Regions from separate parts of the Psychrobacillus mangrovi genome, predicted to be linked through region 4. Evidence: riboswitches for the same ligand, from Rfam matches in the RefSeq annotation. Region 4 holds a riboswitch; each other region holds the start of a gene.
What was found. Region 4 has a riboswitch for S-adenosylmethionine ahead of WAX74_RS09980 (LLM class flavin-dependent oxidoreductase). Riboswitches for the same ligand answer to the same signal wherever they lie in the genome.
Positions count from the first base shown of each region.

Region 1: linked by a shared signal. The riboswitch ahead of metA (homoserine O-acetyltransferase MetA) and the one ahead of WAX74_RS09980 (LLM class flavin-dependent oxidoreductase) in region 4 are both predicted to bind S-adenosylmethionine.
Region 2: linked by a shared signal. The riboswitch ahead of WAX74_RS08325 (amidohydrolase) and the one ahead of WAX74_RS09980 (LLM class flavin-dependent oxidoreductase) in region 4 are both predicted to bind S-adenosylmethionine.
Region 3: linked by a shared signal. The riboswitch ahead of mtnK (S-methyl-5-thioribose kinase) and the one ahead of WAX74_RS09980 (LLM class flavin-dependent oxidoreductase) in region 4 are both predicted to bind S-adenosylmethionine.

Region 1 is NZ_JBAWSY010000001.1:151,333-156,937, forward strand. It holds gene WAX74_RS00800 (DUF1572 family protein) at 1-381, opposite strand, end outside; gene WAX74_RS00805 (aldo/keto reductase) at 521-1,453, shown strand; gene metA (homoserine O-acetyltransferase MetA) at 1,509-2,417, opposite strand; SAM riboswitch class I at 2,496-2,605, opposite strand; gene abc-f (ribosomal protection-like ABC-F family protein) at 2,747-4,621, opposite strand; gene WAX74_RS20950 (RAxF-45 family protein) at 4,736-4,867, opposite strand; gene WAX74_RS00820 (hypothetical protein) at 4,933-5,148, opposite strand; gene WAX74_RS00825 (sporulation protein) at 5,248-5,605, opposite strand, start outside.
Region 2 is NZ_JBAWSY010000004.1:136,277-141,881, reverse strand. It holds gene lepB (signal peptidase I) at 1-416, opposite strand, end outside; gene WAX74_RS08340 (TVP38/TMEM64 family protein) at 454-1,050, opposite strand; gene WAX74_RS08335 (AzlC family ABC transporter permease) at 1,164-1,892, shown strand; gene WAX74_RS08330 (AzlD domain-containing protein) at 1,897-2,205, shown strand; SAM riboswitch class I at 2,284-2,390, shown strand; gene WAX74_RS08325 (amidohydrolase) at 2,505-3,740, shown strand; gene WAX74_RS08320 (CsbA family protein) at 4,377-4,634, opposite strand; gene WAX74_RS08315 (PDZ domain-containing protein) at 4,644-5,605, opposite strand, start outside.
Region 3 is NZ_JBAWSY010000017.1:24,131-29,735, forward strand. It holds gene mtnW (2,3-diketo-5-methylthiopentyl-1-phosphate enolase) at 1-1,107, opposite strand, end outside; SAM riboswitch class I at 1,239-1,343, opposite strand; SAM riboswitch class I at 1,510-1,664, shown strand; gene mtnK (S-methyl-5-thioribose kinase) at 1,739-2,926, shown strand; gene mtnA (S-methyl-5-thioribose-1-phosphate isomerase) at 2,923-3,957, shown strand; gene WAX74_RS16665 (sugar ABC transporter substrate-binding protein) at 3,976-5,055, shown strand; gene WAX74_RS16670 (sugar ABC transporter ATP-binding protein) at 5,235-5,605, shown strand, end outside.
Region 4 is NZ_JBAWSY010000006.1:4,917-10,521, forward strand. It holds gene WAX74_RS09970 (ABC transporter substrate-binding protein) at 1-840, opposite strand, end outside; gene WAX74_RS09975 (hypothetical protein) at 935-1,282, opposite strand; gene WAX74_RS09980 (LLM class flavin-dependent oxidoreductase) at 1,336-2,670, opposite strand; SAM riboswitch class I at 2,757-2,868, opposite strand; gene WAX74_RS09985 (DUF1292 domain-containing protein) at 3,196-3,471, opposite strand; gene WAX74_RS09990 (sulfonate ABC transporter substrate-binding protein) at 3,867-4,916, shown strand; gene ssuC (aliphatic sulfonate ABC transporter permease SsuC) at 4,934-5,605, shown strand, end outside.

The sequences.
Region 1 (5,605 bases), on a different contig from region 4:
ATGTGATTTATTTCGAATATATATCGTTTGAAGTAAGTGTTTTTCTTCTATACTATCAATTGCTTTCAAAAATACTTCACAACCTATTTCCCACACTTTAAGTAATTCTTCCCGTGATTCTATTGTACTTTCGAATTCACCGTCCCTATCTCTGTCGATCTTTTCTCCATCAGTCGATAAAAAGTCTGTCCATCGAGAAATTAAGTTTCCGCTCATATGCTTCACTAGAACATCTACACTATTTGATTGTTCATTTGGCGACCAAAAAATTGCTTTTTCGTCCATTTGCATAATCGCTTTGTCTGTATCTCTTTTCAACTCCACAAATTTCAACCGTATATTCCGAACAAATTCAGCATGTATTATAGTTGAATCTGACAATAACATCATCTCCTTTTATACTATTTTCAATAACCAATAATGTTTTACCTTCCTTCTTTCCAAAGAAATCAAATCCCTTTGAGTGAAACGATATTATTGGTAACATTATACTAGAATATATAGAAAAGGAGATGTTAATATGATTTCAAAAGTAGAAATTGGCAAAACCACACTATTTGTGAATCCTGTTGGTCTAGGAACAAATGCAGTTGGTGGCCATAATTTGTTTCCTAATTTAAATGATGAAACCGGAAAAGATATTGTGCATACAGCACTTAACAATGGAATTGATTTTTTAGATACGGCTTATATTTACGGCATTGGTAGATCTGAAGAGTTAATTGGCGAAGTATTAAAAGAAACAAAGAAACGAAGTGAAATAATTCTAGCTACTAAAGGCGCTCATAAAATCACGGATGAAAAAGTAGTCATTGACAACTCCCCTGCTTATTTAAGAGAAACTGTGGAAAACAGTTTAAAACGACTTCAGACGGACTATATTGATTTATTCTACATCCATTTTCCCGATGATAACACACCAAAAGCTGAAGCAGTCGGTACACTTCATCGTTTAAAAGAAGAAGGAAAAATACGCGCAATTGGAGTATCTAACTTTACTTTAGATCAGTTAAAAGAAGGTAACCAAGATGGTTATATTGAAGTACTTCAATCTGGATATAACTTATTAAAACGTGATGCAGAAAAGGATTTACTACCTTATACAAAAGAACATGATATCTCCTTTATTCCTTATTTCCCACTTGCTTCGGGTCTATTAACAGGTAAGTATGATAAAAACAGTACTTTTGGAGAAGGTCTCTCAAAAAATCCTTTATTCCAAGGGGAAGCATATGTTAACAATTTGGAAAAGGTGGAGCAGCTTCGACATATTGCCAACGATAAAAATGTAGGCGTTTCTAACATTGTGCTTGCATGGTATTTAACGAGAGAGAGTATTGACACTATTATACCAGGTGCTAAAAAACCTGGACAAGTTCTAGATAATTTGAAAACTGTAGATGTTCAACTAACCAAACAAGAAATAGACAGAATCGACCAGATTTTTCAATAATATAAATAAAATAGGAGGCTGAACAAAAGAATACTTTTGTTCAGCCTCTTTTTCGTTATTCCCACTCGTAAGGTGTTTCTTGATAAACATAATAATTTAACCAATTATAAAATAATAGATGGGTATGAGATCGCCAAGAATTTAATGGTTGTCTAGAAGGATTATCATTTGGAAAGTAATTTTCCGGAACATCAATTTCAATTCCTTTGTTCACATCACGAGCATATTCTTCCGCTAAAGTCGTTGCATCATATTCCAAATGCCCAGTTATCATAATATGCTTTTCGTCTTCTGAAATTACAAGGAAAACGCCGGCTTCTTTTGAATTAGATAGCAGATTAAGTCTGGTATCATTTATAATTTCATCATATGAGACAGAAGTGTAACGAGAAACGGGTGCATAAAACTCATCATTAAATCCTCGCACTAAATTAACAGTTGGATCTGATAAACGGTGAGAAAAAACGCCAAAGCATTTCTTGGACAATTCAAATTTACCAATTCCATAATGATGATAAAGAGCAGCTTGTGCACCCCAACATATATGTAAGACAGAAGTAACGTTGGTTTTCGACCAATCCATTATTTCTGTCATTTCGCTCCAATAATTTACATCTTCAAATTTCAAATGTTCAATTGGTGCCCCAGTAATGATCATTCCGTCATACTTCCGGTGTTTAACCTCTTCAAAAGTTGTATAGAAAGTGTCTAGATGTGTTTTACTAACATTTTTGGACTCATATGTTGCAGTATTCATGAAGGTCACATTCACTTGTAAGGGTGTATTACCTAATAATCTAAGAAGTTGTAATTCTGTTTTTTCTTTTTCTGGCATCAAATTTAATATAATAATGTTGAGCGGACGAATATCCTGAGCAACTGCACGCTCCTCGTCCATAATAAATATTTTTTCTTTCTTCAGTAACTCTGCAGCAGGCAATTGTTTGGGAATTTTAATTGGCATACATTTCTCCTCTTTTCCGTAAAAATAAAAACCCTCTTTTCTAATAGATAAGAAAAGAGGGTAAGCAAATGCTCTCAGTTCTTATCTTTCAAGATTAAAAATCTTGTAGGAGTTAGCACCTTTCTAACAAATGTTAGAGGTTGCTGAAGCTTCACAGGGCCATTTCCCTCAGCTTCTCTTGATAAGAGTATATTATTTTTTATTCTAATACATTATTTTCATACTATCATTTTCTGAACATTTAAGCAATGACCTATTATATTTAAACACGATTGATTGCTTCTGCTTTTCTATTTAAACAAAGTGGACTTATAAGATAATGAAATCTATTATTCTTGTCTATCCAACCAGATTTCCATTAATTTTTCTAGTTTCAGTTCCTTCTCGTCAATTACTAATAATAATTTTTCATAATCATTCCAGTCATTTTGATCATCCTTCTCTTGTCTTAGTTTACTTATTTCGTTTTCCATTTCAAAAATTTGTTCTTCTATTGATAATATTTCTAGTTTTCCCTTACTTTTTTGGGTTTTTACTTTTTCTTTAATTTCAATTGATTTTGTTGTCTCATGCATTACTTGGAGCTCGTTCCACTTTCCTCGGGCCCATTCATAAGATCCTTCAAAAGTAGTCAAACGTCCAGAGTCCAGCCATGCAGTACGAGGAAATAATTTATTTAAAAAGTAACGATCATGAGAAACGGTTAAAATTGTACCCTGAAAGTCTTCTAGTGCATCTTCTAATACTTCTCTCGATTCTATGTCTAAATGGTTGGTTGGTTCATCTAATATTAACAAGTTGATATCTTGGTGCATTAATTGGGCAAGTCGAAGTCGCATACGCTCTCCACCACTTAAATCCCCCACCCGTTTAAAGACATCTGGACCATAGAACATAAACTGTGCTAAAATGTGCCGTGCTTCCCCTTCCGCAACGCTCACTTCACTTCTAAATACATCTATTAAACGTTCTTTTGGATTCAATATCTCAAAGTGTTGAGAAAGAAACCCAATCCGTACATTACTACCTAATCTAGCAGTACCTTCATCCGGATTAATTTCACCTCGCAATAACCTTAGAATTGTTGATTTTCCTGTTCCATTTCGTCCAACTATTGCAACTCTATCTTTCCAATAAACATTCAAATTCGTTTTTAAAAGTAGTATTTTTTCTCCGAATGACTTAGAAACGTCTTCCATAATGACAACTTCTTTACCACTTCTAGGTGCAGCATCGAATGATAAACTCATCTTCTTAGGGTCTATAATTGGTTTTCTCACTTTCTCCATTCTTTCTAATGCACGTTCCATGTTTCTAGCTTGTCGATGAAGCCCAGGATTTGGTGGAACAGCTTCATTTGCCCACTGTCTCAACCGCTTAATTGCTTCCCTCATTTTTTTTATCTTTTTTTGTTGTTCTTCATATTCCTGAAATTCCCTCATGAGTCGATCTTCCTTGTCAACTATATAAGAGGAATAGTTACCATGGTATAGAGTTAATTCTCCGTCCTCTAGATCAGCTACTTTTGTGATTACTTGATCTAAAAAGTATCTATCGTGCGAAATAATAACAACGGTTCCTGTGTAGTTAACTAAATATTGTTCTAGCCATTCAACAGCAAATAAGTCTAAATGGTTGGTTGGTTCATCTAATAACAATAAATCTGGTTGTGTTAACAATAATTTACCTAGCATTATTTTTGTTTGCTCTCCACCACTTAAGTTTGAAAAAGATTGGTGAACGAACGAGGATAATTGTAAACCTTGGATAACTCTTTCTATTTCTGAATCCAAAGAATATCCCCCAAGATTAGTGAAATCCTCTTGTACATTTCCATATTCTTGAAGCAATTTTTCCATATCAGTTTGATTATCCGTATAGGATAATTTTTCTTCTATTTGTTGCATTTTCGATTGTATTGCTTTTAGCTTTTCGAAAGCACTATTTAAAACATCCATACCTGTTACTTCTTCAGAAAAAGATGGTATCTGTGCTAAATGGCCAATTTTAGTTCCTTTTTTAAAGTTGATAATACCAGTATCTGGTGACTCCATGCCGGTAATCAATTTAAATAGTGTCGTTTTTCCTGATCCGTTTCTTCCGACAATTCCCAATTTGTCTCTTGTTTTAATCGACAAAGATAAGTTTTCAAAAATGGTATTTCCTCCGAGCATTTTACTTACATCTTGTATTGTACAAATCATATGTTTCGCTTCCTTTCAAGTTCAATATAGCTGGAAGCACTTTTTCTGCACAAAAAAAGACTGCTTGAAAAGCAGTCCTCTCCCATTAAAATATGGTTCAGAAAGAATGACTTATCAGCTGTGAAATTCATTTAATTTACTAAAAATGGGCAGACTTCTCCCGTTGTTAGAAATTTCATGAGTAATCGCACAGAAAATGGATAAAAATACCAATATAAATCCATATGCGTTCACAGCGTTTTTCATACTTTCTTCACCTCCGTTCAGTTAGTTAAAAATATTCTAACATATAATTATTTTATTCACAATAATCATTTTTCAATAAGATGATCATTGTTATCGTCTTTATCAATAATACCCTCTTCATTTTCAACATTTACATCTTCATTACCAGTTACAGGACTATTACCAGTCTTACTATCAAGCTGTGTTTCCGTCTTGGGTGGTCCATTTGTGTCACGATTTGATCCACACGCTGATAAGCTCAGCAATAGGAAAACTAGAGAAACGCTAAGAATTTTTCGCATAAAATGTCTCCTCGTTTTTCATTAGATTGCTCATATTCTAATGTTTTATCCATAAAAAAACTCCAATACTTTACGTATTGGAGTTTGGTTGGCGTTTAATTATTCTTCAATATCAAAGTGAATTTCATCTTCGTCATTATATTCAGAACCATTTTCAAATAAAACGGTAGTTCTTAATATAAGATTGCTTACGTCGTCATCTCCATGTGGAAGCCATCTTTCATCTGGCATAATTTCAAAGGGAATCATTTGAACATCTTTAGAAGCAACAGCTCCGACTAATTCGATGGAATGCTTTGAAATAACTTTTGAAACTTCCCCATTAATTAATTTGAAAACCTCTAGTTTAATATTTTCAATTGATTCATCATCATGGACTCCGTTAATATATATTGTCCCTGATAGGTTGATACCATGCTCTATATATGGGTGATCAACTACTGTTTCTATTTTTATT
Region 2 (5,605 bases), on a different contig from region 4:
AATAAATTGTTTGGAGGAACCTTATTAGTGCCAGTCAACTCATCTAAATCAAAGTCCTCTGTAAAATTTTCTTCCGGGTTCTGATATGCAGGATAAGACGCAAGAAATTTTTCTTCCACCCTTTTATTATTAACGTATAATTTATCATTTTCATATTTGATTGTATCTCCTGGTAAACCAATCACACGTTTTACATAGTCTTCTTTTTGGTCACTATGAAAGATAATAATATCCATGCGGTCTATATTAGCAAGCTTACTGACGAAAACCTTATCTTTGTCATGAAGTGTAGGCATCATTGATTCACCGACCACTTCATAGTTCGTTAATATAAAAGAACGAATAAAAAATACTAACAAAATTCCAATAAAAATGGCAACTAACCATTCTAGCAATTCTTTTTGTGTATTACTCAAATCTTTTCTCCTTTGTATTTCGTCTATCATCGCGAATTTATTTAAAATCTGCATTTACTTTCTTGTCGATTTTTTTCTCTACAGCTTTTCCAACAAACCATAATATAACCATAATACCTATCATTATTGCTGTTCTTAATGGTTGCGTTATTAGTGCTTTAATATCGGAGCCAATAAAGCTCACCACTAATATCATAATTAATTTTCCTAAGACAACTGTCCATAAATACGTCTTTTTTTTCATATTAGATAGACCCGCAACAATATTCACAAGTGCGGAGGGCGTAAATGGAAAACAAATAAGTAAAAATAATGGGCCAAAACCGTTTCTCTCTACCCATAATATTAATTTTTGAATCCTTTCATGCCTCGTAATAAAACCTAGAACTCTTGCTCGTCCATATTTTCTTATAACTAAAAAAACGGTATAAGCACCTGTGACAGATCCTGCCCACGAAAGTAAAAATCCAAACAAAATTCCGTAGGCAGTCACATTCGCCACGATAAAAACAACTAAAGGTAAAAAAGGCAAAAATGCTTCAAGAAAAGGTAGTAGTAGCCCAAATAGAGGTCCAAGTGCTCGGTAATCTTGTGTTAAATTAGATAAAGTTTCAAATGATAACCAGCTTGGCATGGTAACTCTCCTCTTCTATGTATAATTATACTCTTCCCATTTTTCATCTATATAAAACTTTTTAGATATAGTATAATTTGTTCACTATACTATTTTAAGGTGGTGAAATCTAAATGAATAATAATTCGTTCGTAAAGGGTTTAAAAGCGGGTACAAGCATTGCTATCGGCTATTTTCCCGTTGCATTAACTTTTGGTTTATTAGCCAAAACTACAGGACTTTCCATAATAGAAGCAACAGCAATGAGTATTTTTGTTTACGCCGGAGCTGCTCAGTATATGTCACTGACGCTAATAACAAAAGGTGTTGATCCTATTTTAATTGTTTTAAATACATTTGTCGTCAACATTCGACACTTTTTAATGACGGCAGCACTCAATGAAAAGATGCATAGTGAAAAAAGATGGATCAAAGGGATTTATGCATTTGGGATTACAGATGAATCTTTCTCCGTATTAGCGACACAAAAAGATGAAAAAATACATACATCTTTTGCATTTGGTGTAGCTGTTATCGCATATGGAAGTTGGGTTATCTTTACTGCACTTGGACATGTTATTGGTGCCAACCTACCAGCATTTTTACAAGCGGCGATGTCAATCGCTCTTTATGCAATGTTCGTTGGTTTATTAGTTCCATCTATGCGAGAAAATCGTAAAGTAGTTATGCTCGCCCTTATTGCGGCTCTAATAAACGGATTTTTTTATTGGACAGGATTATTATCTACAGGATGGGCTATTTTAGTCGCTACATTAGGATCCTCTATTTTTATCGAAGTTATATATGCGAAACATCAAAAGCGGACTAGACTGAGAGGAAGAGATTTACCGAAAGGAGCTTAATTGAATGGAAGCATGGTATTGGTGGATGCTATTAGGGATGGCTATTGTTACTTATATTCCGAGAGCATTCCCGTTAACCTTTTTGGAGGGTAAAGAGTTACCTCCTGTTGTTTCGGGAGTATTACGTAATATTCCATATGCAGTATTAGGGGCTTTAATTTTTCCAGCCATATTATATGTGCAAGAAGGAAATATTTTATTTGGAATTATTGGAGCTGTTGTGGCATTTACACTTGCTATCATCACTTCAAATGTAATGATTGTAGTATTGGGAACAATAGGTGTTTTAGCTGTATATAGTATTATTTTTTAATTTCTACTTGACTACTAGGAATAAATTACTTAATATTGGAATTAATTCATTCTTACCAAATATACATAATACAACGCTTTCTTATCGAGAGAAACTGAGGGACAGGCCCTACGACGTTTCGGCAGCAGATTCTAAATGAAAACTGTGCCAATTCCTGCAAGCAACTTTTGCTTGAAAGATGAGAAGAGATTGTTTTTCGATAATAACGAAGAGCTCTCTTATTCTTATCAGTATAGATAAGATTTAGAGGGCTTTTTTCTTTGTAGGAATTTTGATGTTTGAAAAAGGAGTAGATATAAGTGAGTTTTCTAGTAGAAAAAAGAGAGTATATCAATAAACTAATAGAAGATAACAAAGATATATATATACAAACGAGTCAACAAATACATGCAAACCCCGAAGTTGGAAACGAAGAATTTTTTGCTAGTACTAAACTAATTAAGCTATTAGAAAATGCAGATTTTCAGGTTAATAAAGGAATAGCAGGGCATGAAACTTCTTTCTTTGCCTTGAGGGATAGCGGTATCGAAGGACCTACTATAGCTTTTTTAGCAGAATATGACGCTTTACCTTCGATTGGCCATGCTGACGGCCATAACATTGTTGGTACAGCAAGCGTGGCTGCTAGTATCGCCTTAGCAGAATTGCTAAACGAAACTGGTGGAAGAATCATCGTCCTTGGTACTCCTGCAGAAGAAGGTGGATCAAACGGTAGTGCAAAAGGAAATTTTATAAAGCACGGTTATATAGAAGATATAGATGTAGCTCTATTAATTCGGCCAGCAGGAAAAACTACTTTGACTCTTGAAACACTTGCTATGGATTCATTAGATTTTCATTTTCTAGGAGAAGCTTCTCATGCAACAGCGTCTCCTGAAATAGTTACAAATGCTTTGGAAGCAGTCATTCATTTTTTCAATGGAGTCTCTGCACTTCGTTCGCAATTACCATCTAATGTTAGCATTAATGGGATTATTACGCATGGAGGGGATGCGTCAAACATTATTCCTTACTTCGCGTCTGCTCGCTTTCATATCAGCGCAAAGACTTGGAAAGAAACAGAGGAAATCTCCAAAAAAGTTCGTTTTATTGCTAACGGGGCAACTCTCATAACAGGAACTTCTGTGAAAATCGAACGTTTTCAAAATGAAGTTCAAGATTTTGTAGTTAATTCGGTATTGGATGAGGTAGTCCATTCGGAATTAGAAGCAATTGGAGAAGTCGTCTACACTGAAAGTAAACAATACAACGACTCCACCGATGTTGGAAACATTAGCTACGTAGTTCCAACTGCAAGACCATCCATTAAGATTGGGCCAGATGATTTAATTGCGCATACAATAGAATTCCGTGAAGCTGCCAAGTCAGAAGCTGCTAATGAAGCCCTAATCAAAGGAGCAAAAGCTTTAGCTACAACCGGTTATCGAATTTTAACAGATGCGAAACTATTACATCAAATTCGAAAAGATTTTAATGCATCCCTTGCTCGAAAAGCAAAAGAAGATGGTATGGATGTTTGCGATTTGAAGGATTGATTTTGCGATACAGAGAGGTTATCTTGCGATTTGAAGGATTGATCTTGCGGTACAGAGAGGTTATCTTGCGATTTGATGACTATATCTTGCGATTTCGATTTACTCACAACAACTTATAGAGCTAAAAACGGATGTGCGCTTGCCGCACGCTACGCATGAGCCTCCGCATGATGAGTCGCTCCTTTGTCGCTCCCACATCCTTTAGGGGGTCTCATTCTTCGCGCTCTTGCGGCGTATAAGGCGCACATCCTGGAAATATCTAATGAAATTGAAGCAATTCAATGAATAAATTCATGCATTGCCAGACTCATTACGTGCCGTGTGAGACAGTAAAATTAATTTTACGATGAGCTTGTACTAGCACTGTCAACGCAAATGCCTATAGATTAGTTTCTACAATTTTATATCTTTACATGTTAAAAGAGAGAAAATCCACCTCTATTATTTAAGAGGTGGATTCAAGTTGTAGTAAACTGGTTTGTAGGGATTATTTCAGACTGTCTTGAAAACGCTTGTCATTCGAGGCGCGCCAGCACGAGGCGGAAGCGAATAGAACTTAAGTTCATGAGCTAACAACGAAGTGCAAGCAACGAAGAATGCGAGCGTTTGTCAACAGTCTGAGTCCACCTCTTCTATTTAAGAGGTGGATTTCTTCTTTTTGTCTCGACTTTTCATATGTGATGCATACCAGAATCCTAAGGTTAACGATGCTGCGTCTATTATATAGATCCACCATCTATGTGTGTAGCCTGCATAAACAGATGCCGCAAACAGGGCAACGGTTAATATTAAGGCAACATAATGATTGAAGGTAACACGTGTAAAAAGAATTACGAGCAGTGCCGGAGCAAAAATGGCTAATATTACTTGAGTTGGTATTGATAGAGTTTCCATAGTTATCTCCTATCTTACTAATATTAAGCCTAGACGATAGTGATCATGTCTAAACAAAATATGCTGGCGTAAACGGAGTTCTCCGCTAATATCTACTACTTCTAAGCGACAATGTGCAGCATTGATTTGAACTGCTTCATAAAACTCTTGTTCATTTGTTATTTTTTGTCCATTTACTTTTACAATCTTTTCTCCGATTAATAATCCCATTTTTTCTGCTGGAGAGTCTGCAAGTACCCCTGCTATCATTACTCCATCCGATTGCGGGGAGATAGCAAACGTTCCAGACATTTCTTTTTTATAAGCTATGTAGGAGATGACTAATCTTGCAATCGCTCCTAGAATTAAAGCAAGTCCACTTACTAACGGCATAAAATAGCCAACTGCAGCTACTATAGCAACGACAATTCCTAATTGCCAAACTCTTTTTCCTAGGTCAGGGAAAAACCCTACTGCGAGTGTTTTTCTGCTTTTTTGCTGGAATCCAATTACAAAGGGAAATAAAATCAATGAGAATGTCGATTCTCCAATTGTAAATTGGGGCCAATATGGAACATAGGAAGCAATCGCATCACCTGGAATGACTAGCAAAATAGGTAATATCCATAATCGTTTTGTAACATATTCAATTGCTTCAATTCCTCTTGGTGTTGTTACTAATTTAGGTGAAGCATTTTGTGCTCCGTGTTTTTGAATAAGAATTCCTTCTATTATTAATAGTAAGCCTGCTAAGACTGCGATGGTCACAATTGGTTCATGTAAAATATCCATTCCAGATATATTCTTCCACGAAAGAATATTGAATGACCAATTATACACATTCATTAAATAAATCGTAACAGCCCCTAATGCCATAGCATAGATTGCAGAACCAAGCTGGTACATAAATAATAGAATAAACAAGATCATCCATATACTATAAATAAATAACCAAGAAGTTGGAACGACTAATCCTACCCCTACACTGACAA
Region 3 (5,605 bases), on a different contig from region 4:
ACCTCCCGTTGCGCCAGCAGGATGACCATGCACTCCACCACCTGCATTTATAATACTGTCTATGCCATAATCCTCGATTAACAAAGGGACTAATCCAGGATGAATTCCAGCTGAAGGAACTGGAAAAGTTCGCTTAACAGCGCTATCTTTAGTCAATTCTTCCCCAAGTGATAGTGCAGCTGTTTTCTCAAGTGCAACACTTCCGTAAGGGGAAGGGAATAATGAAAAATCGGCTCCTGCATAACGAGTTAATTTACCAAGTAGGAGGGGTGTTGAAACTCCATAAAATGAGGAAGAAGTAAATGCTCCGCTATAGGCTGGATGGGCCATGAACGGCAACTGAATATCTTGATCTTCCACAAGTTCTTGAAGTACATCTAGACCATATGCATGAACATTAAATAATAGAGCATCTGCCCCAAGATCTTTTGCTTTTTTGGCTTTTGATTTTAAATCGGATGTCCGCCCAGATAAGTTGACCGCATAAAGTGTTCGGTGTCCCGTTTCTTCATACACTTGACGTAATACCTCTTTAGCTGTGATTATCCTTTTCTCGAAAGGAGTAAGTGGGTTTTCAAAAAGAATTTCATCGTCCTTTACAAGATCTACTCCACCTAGAGCTTGGTGACGTAGCTGTTCAGATAGGTAATCTATATCTCTTCCAATTACTCCTTTAAAAATACTCATGACAAGTGGACGATTATACACACCTAGCAGATTACGGATACTTTCAATTCCAAATCGTGGTCCAGGAAAATTACTTAAAAGGTCTGATGAGAATTCTAAGTCGAGTAATTTCACTTCACCATCTAATGACAATTTACCAAAAACTGTTGTTAAAATGGCAGGTAAATCTGCGGAGAAATTAGCACTAGGATAATCTATTTTAATTTCAGCCTTAATTTCATCATGTTTTAGCGGATGGTGAACACTTTCAAATTCAGTTATCGAAACAACATTTCCTTTATGCTTTTTTAATTGCTCTTGCTCGAGTAATGGTAAATCCGTCCAGGATCCAATAGTTAAACCTAGCGCAATTCCTTCTGCTTTTTTTTCAAAAGTTCCAGGTTTACCGTACACCTGATAGAGAGTAGTAACTCCACTCATTCATTATCACTATCCTTTATATTTCAAAATAAAAAATCTAAAATTCTACGTAGTTATTATCCATAGTGGATAATCTTTCCTCAAAATAATAAAACCTCTTCCGCATAAGAAGAGGTTAATAGTTTAACGACTTCTTATTTCTCAGTCTGTTGACTGCAAGAATTAGCACCGTGCCCATTAATGGATCGGTTGCCGGGTATCATAGGGCTCGTCCCTCCACCTGCTCTAAATAAGAAAAAGTTATTCAATTGAGTTAGTCAAATTAATAACGATTATTTCATGAGACTGAAAGATTGTCAATATAGTTATGAGAATTTTTATTGTATTAAAAAAATTATTGACAGATGTTTTTTGAATATGCTAGGATATTTTTCAAACAGTATAAAGTTTTAAGTAATAGCACTCTTATCAAGAGCAGGCAGAGGGTAATGGCCCGATGAAGCCCAGCAACCGACCGTAATACCGTTGTGAAACGGGGCGCAATTTGCGCCGAGATGAAAATCTCATAAGGCACGGTGCTAATTCCATCAGAAAGGTAACTTTCTGAAAGATAAGAGGCGAGAGATCTCTTATTCTACGCCTCTTTCTTATGAAAGAGGCTTTTTATTTTGAAACGGAAAGGTAGAGAATAATGACGATAGCTATAGAGAAACAATATGAATCATTAACAGAAGAAGGGGCAGTTTTATATGCAAAAGAACTTAACTTCTTCCCACCAGATGCAGAGTTGGAGTGTCGGGAAATAGGTGACGGTAATCTGAATTATGTATTTTATATTAAGGAATTGAGTGGTGATAAAAGTCTTATTATTAAGCAGGCATTACCATATGCAAAAGTTGTTGGAGAAAGCTGGCCACTTACGTTAAAACGTGCAGCAATTGAAGCAAATGCCTTAAAAAAACATGCGGAGTTTGCTGCGGGTCTTGTTCCAACTGTTTATGCAATTGATGAAGTTCTAGCCATTACGGTAATGGAGGATTTATCCCATTTAAAAATTGCCCGTGAAGGGTTAATTGAACTTGAATCTTATCCAAACCTTTCAAAACACATTGGTAAATATCTTGCTCAAACGCTATTTCATACATCTGACTTTGGATTACATCCATTCGAAAAAAAGAAACTAGTTTCAGAGTTTTCGAATCCAGAGTTGTGTAAAATTACAGAAGATCTAATTTTCACGGATCCGTTTTTTGACAAAGAGACAAATGATTTTGAACCATTGTTGAGAGAAGCCGTAAAAGCTATTTGGAATAATGGCACATTAAAGCTTGAGGTTGCAAAATTAAAGAATAGCTTCATGACGGAAGCAGAGGCATTGCTTCACGGAGATTTGCATACAGGTAGTATCTTCGCTAGTGAAACAGAAACTAAAGTAATAGACCCAGAGTTTGCGTTCTATGGACCTATTGGCTTTGATGTCGGTTTGTTTTTAGCAAACTTAATCGTTCAAACTGTCACAAGAGAAAATGATAAGCGGGTTGTAATTCTCAACCATATCCAACAAACATGGGAAATTTTTTCTTCAGAGTTTTCGGAATTATGGAAAACTAGTAGTCACCCCTTTAAAGATACAGAAGGATATAAAGAATATATCTTAGATAAAATTTTCAGTGATACATTAGGCTTTGCTGGTTGTGAATTAATTAGACGCACAATTGGGTTAGCTCACGTAAAAGATTTGGACAGTATTGAAGATGATAACCAACGAATTAATTTCAAAAAGCAAACTTTACAAATAGGGGAAGCACTTATACTAAAACGCTATGAAATTTGTTCGATTGATGAAGTATTTGGATTATTAGAGAGGTTTCGCAAATGAGTATTCCATTATCAATAGAGTTGAACGATAAAGAATTTCGTATATTGGATCAGCAAAAATTACCTCACGTAGTTGAGTATTTAACACTAGAAACTTTGGAAGACGTATACGATGCCATAGTCACTCTCAAGGTAAGAGGGGCTCCGGCAATTGGTATTACCGCAGCATATGGATTAGCTAAAGCAGCTGAGAGGTATGAAACAAATATCTTAGAGGAATTTCATCTCCAGCTGAACAAGGATTTCTTGTATTTAGCTAATTCTAGACCAACAGCAGTCAATTTAGTTTGGGCTTTAGAACGTTTAAGAAGTTCTGTTGAAAATGCTGTAACAGTACAAGAGGCAAAGGTACTTTTGCTTGAGGAAGCTGTAAACATTCATCAAGAAGACGAAGCATCCTGTAGAAATATTGGCGAATATGCTTTGTCCTTGCTTGAAGATCAAACAAAAGTGATGACTATTTGTAATGCAGGTTCTATTGCAACCGCAAAATATGGTACCGCATTAGCCCCATTCCATCTTGGCAGTGAGAGAGGAAAAAAGTTTGAAGTATTCGCTTGTGAAACTAGACCTGTATTTCAAGGTTCACGCCTAACAGTATGGGAGCTTCAACAATCTGGAGTGGATGTCACACTTATAACAGACGGCATGGCTGCACATACAATCGGAGCAAAAGGTATAGAAGCAATTATCGTAGGAGCAGACCGCATAGCAGAAAACGGAGATACGGCCAATAAAATCGGAACACTTAACTTGGCTTTATTAGCAAAAGCTTTTAATATCCCATTTTATGTGGCAGCTCCTTCTTCCACTTTTGATTTGACCATCAAGAGCGGAAAAGAGATTCCTATTGAAGAACGTCCAGCGGAGGAAATTACGCACATTGCAGGAAAGCAGGTAGCACCACTCGATACAAAAGTATTTAATCCTGCATTCGATGTAACACCTGGCGAATACATTACAGCGATTATTACAGAAAAAGGAATTATTTATCCGGAATACACTAAAAATATTCCTAGTTTAATAAATTAAAGAAAAGGGAGAACAAACATGAAATCAAAAACAGCATGGCTATTATCCGTATTATTAGTAATTGGAATTATATTAACGGGGTGTCAACCAAAAGGGGATGCAAAGGAAGCAACAACTACACCTGCTAATTCAGAAGCATCCGATAATCCGCTATCAGGTAAGAAAATCGCATTGGTTATGCAACAAAACCTTGGTACTTTTTCTGCACAATACATTGAAGGTGTAAAGGAGCAAGTAGAGAAATTTGGTGGTACTGTAACAGTGTTTACTTCGGAAGGTGATTTAGCAAAAATGGCTTCCAATCTAGATGCAGCAGTAAACCAAGGTGTAGATGGGATTTTAATTGATCACGGTACAAAAGAAGCGTTAAATCAAGGAGTTCAAAATGCTGTTGATAAAGGAATACCAGTCGTAGCTTTTGATGCAGGTGTGGAAGTAGAAGGCATTACAGTGTTAGAGCAAGGCGATCAAAAGATGGCTGAAATGACATTAGAAAAATTAAAAAATGATGCTAATGGTGAAGCAAATATTGTGAAAATCTGGGTTGCAGGTTTTGCACCTATGGAAAGAAGACAAGTTGCTTATGAGCAATTCTTAAATGAAAATCCAGGAATTAAAGAAATCTCTACGTTTGGTGCGGCGACACAAAATACAGCCCTAGACACACAATCGCAAATGGAAGCAGTTTTAAAGCAATATCCAAATGAAGGAGAAATCACGGCAGTATGGGCAGCTTGGGACGAATTTGCAAAAGGTGCGGTACGTGCTATTGAGCAAGCAGGTAGAACAGATATTAAAGTTTACAGCATCGATATGAGCGACGAAGATTTACAAATGATCCAAAAAGACAATAGCCCATGGGTTGCATCAGCGGCCGTGGATCCAATGGACATAGGGCGTATTCAAGTGCGTTATTTATATCAAAAAATAAATGGTGAAACTCCAGAAGAAAAAGTTGTTTTAGAATCAGTATTCGTGGATGCTGAAAAGCTTCCAAAAGAAACAGTTACGACAAATGACTTACATGAATATATCGAAGGCTGGGGAGCAAGCGAACAAGGATACACAGAAGCTTTGAAAGAGTTAGAAAACCAATAACAACTATACAAAATGTAGCTGTCCTAAAAAAGTGGGCAGCTTCTTTTTAAGAAGGCTTAACTCAACCTGCGGAGGCTCATGCGAAACGTGCGGCATTCGCACATCCGATAAAATGCTTAAAAATAATTTTTAGGAATAACAAGGCGGCAGGTTACAGAGCCTTCAGAAAGGAGATTGTCATGGCTAATCCTTTTCTTTCTATGACTTCCATACGTAAATCATTTGGAAATGTGAGGGCGCTAGAAGAGGCCGAATTTCATCTTGCAAAAGGGGAAGTACATGCTTTACTTGGTGTTAATGGAGCAGGTAAAAGCACGCTCATTAAAATATTATCCGGCGTATATGAGCAGGATGAAGGTGAAATAATTCTAGAAGGTAAGAGTGTACGGCTTCGTTCACCGAAAGCAGCAAAGGAACATGGAATCTATTGTGTTTATCAAGAGGTAGATACAGCAATCGTTTCGGAATTATCGGTCGCTGAAAATATTATGCTGGATAAAATTGCTACAAATAATAATTTGTTTTTATCAACAACAAAGCTACATACAGA
Region 4 (5,605 bases):
AATATTTTGTGGTGGAATGGTTTCTGCCGCAAGCACCTGCCCGCTTTGTACACTACCTACACGAGTCGCTTCCTCTGGAATAATTTTAAATGTAACTTTATCCAGATAGGCTTGCTCTTTGTTCTCTACACTTGTAGGTCCCCAATTATATTCACTGTTTTTTTCCACCTGGATATCTGCATTTTCTGTCCAACTGACAAATTTAAATGGTCCTGTTCCAATCGGATTTTTCCCAAACTGATCTCCGTATTTTTCAGCTGCTGTAGGTGATACAATTCCTAACATCGCTTGACTTAGATTTCCTAAGAAAGAGGAAGAAGGGGTAGATAGATTAAGTTTTACTGTAAATTCATCAACAACCTCTGAAGATTCGTATGGATCAAGTAATGCTGTTGAATTCCCTGCTTTCGTTTCTGGATTAAGTATTCGGTCAAAATTGTATTTAACCGCTTCTGCATTAAAAGGGGTTCCATCATGGAACTTCACATCATCACGCAACTTAAACGTATAACTTTTACCATCCTCCGATACGGCCCATTCTTTTGCCAGCCATGGTTGGATATTGTTATCCGCATCTTGGACAACAAGACTATCAAAAATTGTTCTAAATACACGAACGGACACAGCTAACCCACTTCGATGTGGATCTAGCGTATCTGGGGACGTTGCAAGTGCATAAGACAGCTCGCCACCTGAAACAGGATTAGATGAAGTATTATCCGTCGCCGAAGTTTGTGCACCTTGATTGGTCCCTGATGATTGACTGCAACCAGATACTACTAGTATTAATGCTGTAAATAATGTAAAAAAGATTGATTTTGACCTTTTAAAACCCATCATTATTATTACCTCCACACTTTTAAAATTAATGATTTTTAATCATATATGTTTAGTAAGTTTAAATTTATAAAAAAATAGAATCTCTATGAAATCCTTATATCTCTGGTTGACCTGCAGAGTTTAGAAAAAATCCCTCTAATTCTTTTGTTAATCCTCCAGGACCAAACTTAACCATGTTATGTTGATTTTGATTTAGCTTACTTTCATTGATAAAGCTTAAAAAAGACAATAAAAACGTTCTACGTTTATAGATATTTACTAACCCACGTTCATAAAACCATTGATCAATTGTGTTGTATATGCCGCGGTTTATACTGTAAGTTTCATTGCAAAAAGTATAAAAGAGCAAATCCGGTAGATTTAAAATTTTGTTTATATCATGAGATTGAAGACTTGGTAGGGTATTCGAATTATATGTGCTGTTATATTCTTTTACCTTCACTTGGAGTCCCCCTTTACGCATTTAAAATATTAGGATTATAAATATGGAAACTTCTATTTATTAACTACTTCCTTCGCATAACGGTTTATCGGATAAGGGATACCTAAGTTTCCTCGCAATGTATCAGACTCGTATTCTTTACGGAAAATTCCTCGCTCTTGAAGAATTGGCACAACTAGGTCAACAAAATCATCAAAACTACTTGGTAAATCATATCCAACAATAAAACCATCTGCACCTTGACCTTCAAACCATTCTTGTACACGATTTGCAACTTGTTCCGGTGTCCCAATGAACGGCGTACGTGGAGTAGCAGAACTTAGTGCCACTTGACGAAGTGTTAGATTTTGCTCTTTTGCCGTTTGTTTAATACGATCCGTTTCACTTTTAAAACTGTTTGAACCTAAATCTCCAACGTCCGGGAATGCTTCATCCAATGGATATTGAGAGAAATCATGATGCTCGAAAAATCTTCCTAAAAAGGCAAGTGCCTGTTCTATAGAAACTAAATTTGCAATTTCCAAGTATTTTTGTTCCGCTTCCTCTACCGTTTTTCCTATGATTGGACTTATTCCCGGCATAATTACAACTTCATCTGGATTGCGTCCGAATGCTATTGCTCGATTTTTTACGTCTTTATAAAACTTCTGTGCATCTTGCAAATTACCATGACCAGTAAAAATCGCATCCGCTTCCTTTGCTGCAAAGTTCTTACCATCTTCGGAGGAACCTGCTTGGAAAATGATTGGACGCCCTTGTTTTGAGCGACCGATATTAAGTGGACCAGCAACAGAGAAATATTCTCCTTTATAATTCAACTCATGTAACTTTTCTGAGTCAAAGAACACACCTGATTCTTTATCTCGAATGAACGCATCATCTTCCCATGAATCCCAAAGACCTTTTGCAACTTCCAAATATTCAGCAGCAATTTTGTAACGCGTTGGATGATTCGGATGCTCTTCTACCGTTTTACTATAATTTAGTGCCGTTTTTTCTAAAGGGGAAGTGACAATGTTCCACCCAGCCCGACCTCCACTAATATGGTCTAGTGATCCAAGCTGACGAGACACATTAAACGGCTCGCTATACGATGTGGATACAGTTCCGACAAGTCCGATATTCGAAGTCACGGAAGCAAGCGCAGATAGAATGGTCAAAGGTTCAAAACGATTTAAGAAGTGGGGAATTGATTTTTCATTGATATATAACCCATCCGCTACGAAAGCAAGATCAAACTTGCCTTCTTCTGCTTTTTGAGCACGATTTTTATAAAAATCTAGACTTACACTTGCATCCGTTTGTATTTCAGGATGTCTCCAACCAGAAATATTTCCACCAACTCCATGAATGATTACTCCTAGCTTCAACTTCTTTTGCTCTGTCATTATTTTTCCTCCTTTTATTGTTAGAGATAATTTGAACAAACAAAATGGTCCTTCAAATAAGAAGGACCATGCATAAAAAAGTCTCCTTCTTATCTACCAAGTTTTATACTTGCTGGAATTAGCACCGTGTTATTAACTATGTAATAACTGGTTGCTGAGGCTTCATAGGACCAGTTCCTCGACCTCTCTTGATAAGAATTTAAAATATGAAATTGTCTTTTTAATAAATACCTTTTCTACTCTATTACTCTAAATAAATTATTCGCATCGTTATAGTAGGGATTAGGTAAAAAAATAAAATACTTTCGTATTATATTTTCTTTCCAACTCTTCAAATTAGCCTAACTTTTAACAATAATTATTAATATGTATCCTATCACTTTTCATGACAAATTTGCAATACTTTGAATGATAGAATATTTTTTTCAATTGATAGTAAAATACTATGAATCATTAACTCATTTTTACCTTATCCTCTTCAACAAAAGAAAAAGGAAGAGCTATTTTGGCTCTTCCTTTTGATTATTATTGATTGCTTGCTTCAGCAAATGCAGCAGAAACCTTTTCGAATTCCTCGTCAACCTCTATAAAAGACAATTCTCCTTCGTCTTCTAATCGGAAAAAGAAAACATCTATGTCATCTTCCGTTTCTGCTTGAATATCTTCTACAAAACCGACTGCAGCATATTCAACTTCATCCACCGTCAACAGACCAAGCACTTCCATATCTTGCTCTTGATCGTTTTCATCTAGCACCGTAAAGATATTACCAATTTCAATTTTCCCCTGATTTTCTTCCATTCTAAAAAACCTCCTCAAACTATTTTTGCAAAATTACTCTTTCTGCTTTCAATTAATTATCCGTTAAAAACGAATTATTAGCAAAAAAGAAAATCTCTCTAGTTTTTGTCTTTGGATTAAGTTCTTTTTATCCATTCATTCCTCTAAAAAAATAAAAAGGGCATTATAATATGTAGGCGGAACAATTGCACAGTTGAACTATCCAATATCTCTGTCTTCAAACAAGGATGATTGGTTCATCATTATTCCTCCCACATAGAATTACTTATACATAGTATTTCAACCGCTCTTGTTTTCATCCTTTCTACTTATTACTTTTTATGCAAAACAAATTTAATAGATTCAAGACAGGCCTAAAAATTCTTTTTTTTATTGCATAGGTTGTAATTGAGCCGATGAATTTGCCTAATCACTTTAAATTTGGCTATACGATGAGGGGAAGTGTACCAATATTGAAATCAAGGGGAATATGTAAGCCTTTTGCTTTGTTTACTAGTCTACTACTGATTGTTGCAATGTTCCTATCAGCCTGTTCTAGCAATAACGAGGCTGAGTCAAAAACAACTACCAAACAATCAGTTAGAATAGGATATCAGAAAAATGGTCCATTAATTATTTTAAAAAATTTAGGGACATTGGAAGAACGATTAAAGTCTCTCGATTACTCGGTCGAATGGTTTGAATTTCAAGCTGGGCCGGCTTTACTCGAAGCTTTAAACGCTGGGAGCATTGATTTTGGTAGAACAGGTGATTCACCTCCTATATTTGCACAGTCCTCAGGGGCTACTCTGAAATATATCGCAGTAGGAAACCCAAAATTTAAGGGCTCAGGAATTCTAGTTAAGAACGATTCCCCAATTAAGACACTTGTGGATCTTAAAGGAAAAACTATTGGCTTCGCTAAAGGCTCAAGCTCTCACTATTTACTTGTGAAAGCATTGGAAAAAGCTGATCTTCTCTATGAAGATATAACACCAGCGTACTTATCACCTGGAGATGCACGAGTTGCATTCGAACAAGGAAATATTGACGCTTGGGTAGTATGGGATCCGTTTACAGCAGATACAGAAATGGCAACCGATGCCCGTCTTTTAGTGAACGGAGAAGGACTAACATCTGATCGAGATTACTTTCTTGCTTCTTCTGATTTCGCGAAACACAGTGACATCTCAAAAATCATCATAGAGGAAATCCAACATTCAAGTGAATGGGCAAATGAACATCCAGAGGAATTAACCACTATGCTTTCTAGTATTCTCGGTATCGATGAGTCCTCGATGAGGTTGGCTGTTGAAAGACGAGTATACGGTGTACAAGAAATTACGGCAGAAATCATAAAAGAACAGCAAGAAATTGCAGATACGTTCTATGAATTAAAAATTATCCCAAATAAAATAAATGTTGAGGATAGTGTTTATTCATTTGAAAAGGATGAAGGAAATTGAAGCATTCTTTTTCTTCTATCCTTTCTAAAACACTCCCTTGGATTGTACCTTTCTCACTACTTCTTCTATGGCAAATTTCTATAAAAACAGGCATACTCTCAACTAAAATTCTGCCAGCCCCTACTGATGTTTATTTTGCAGCTATAGAGCTAATGAAAACTGGTGAGTTGTTTCATCACGTTTGGGTAAGCCTTTGGCGAGCATTAATCGGTTTCTTTATTGGTGGTAGCATTGGTTTTATACTTGGTCTACTAAATGGATTGTTTCGTACAACTGAAATGCTTACGGATACATCTGTTCAGATGTTAAGGAACATTCCACACCTAGCTTTGATACCCCTCGTTATATTGTGGTTCGGCATCGGAGAGGAGGCAAAAATATTCCTTGTCTCTTTAGGTGTTCTCTTTCCTATCTACCTGAATACGTATCATGGAATTAAATCGGTTGACCAAGGTCTGATTGAGATGGGAAGAATCTACGGATTAAACAAATTTTCCTTATTTTTAAATATAATTTTTCCAGGTGCTCTCTCTTCCATCTTAGTTGGTATCCGTTTTTCATTGGGCATGATGTGGATTACTTTAATAGTTGCGGAAACTATATCCTCTACTTCCGGCATTGGTTATATGGCAATGAATGCAAGGGAATTTATGCAAATGGATGTCATTATCTTAAGTATTTTAATGTAC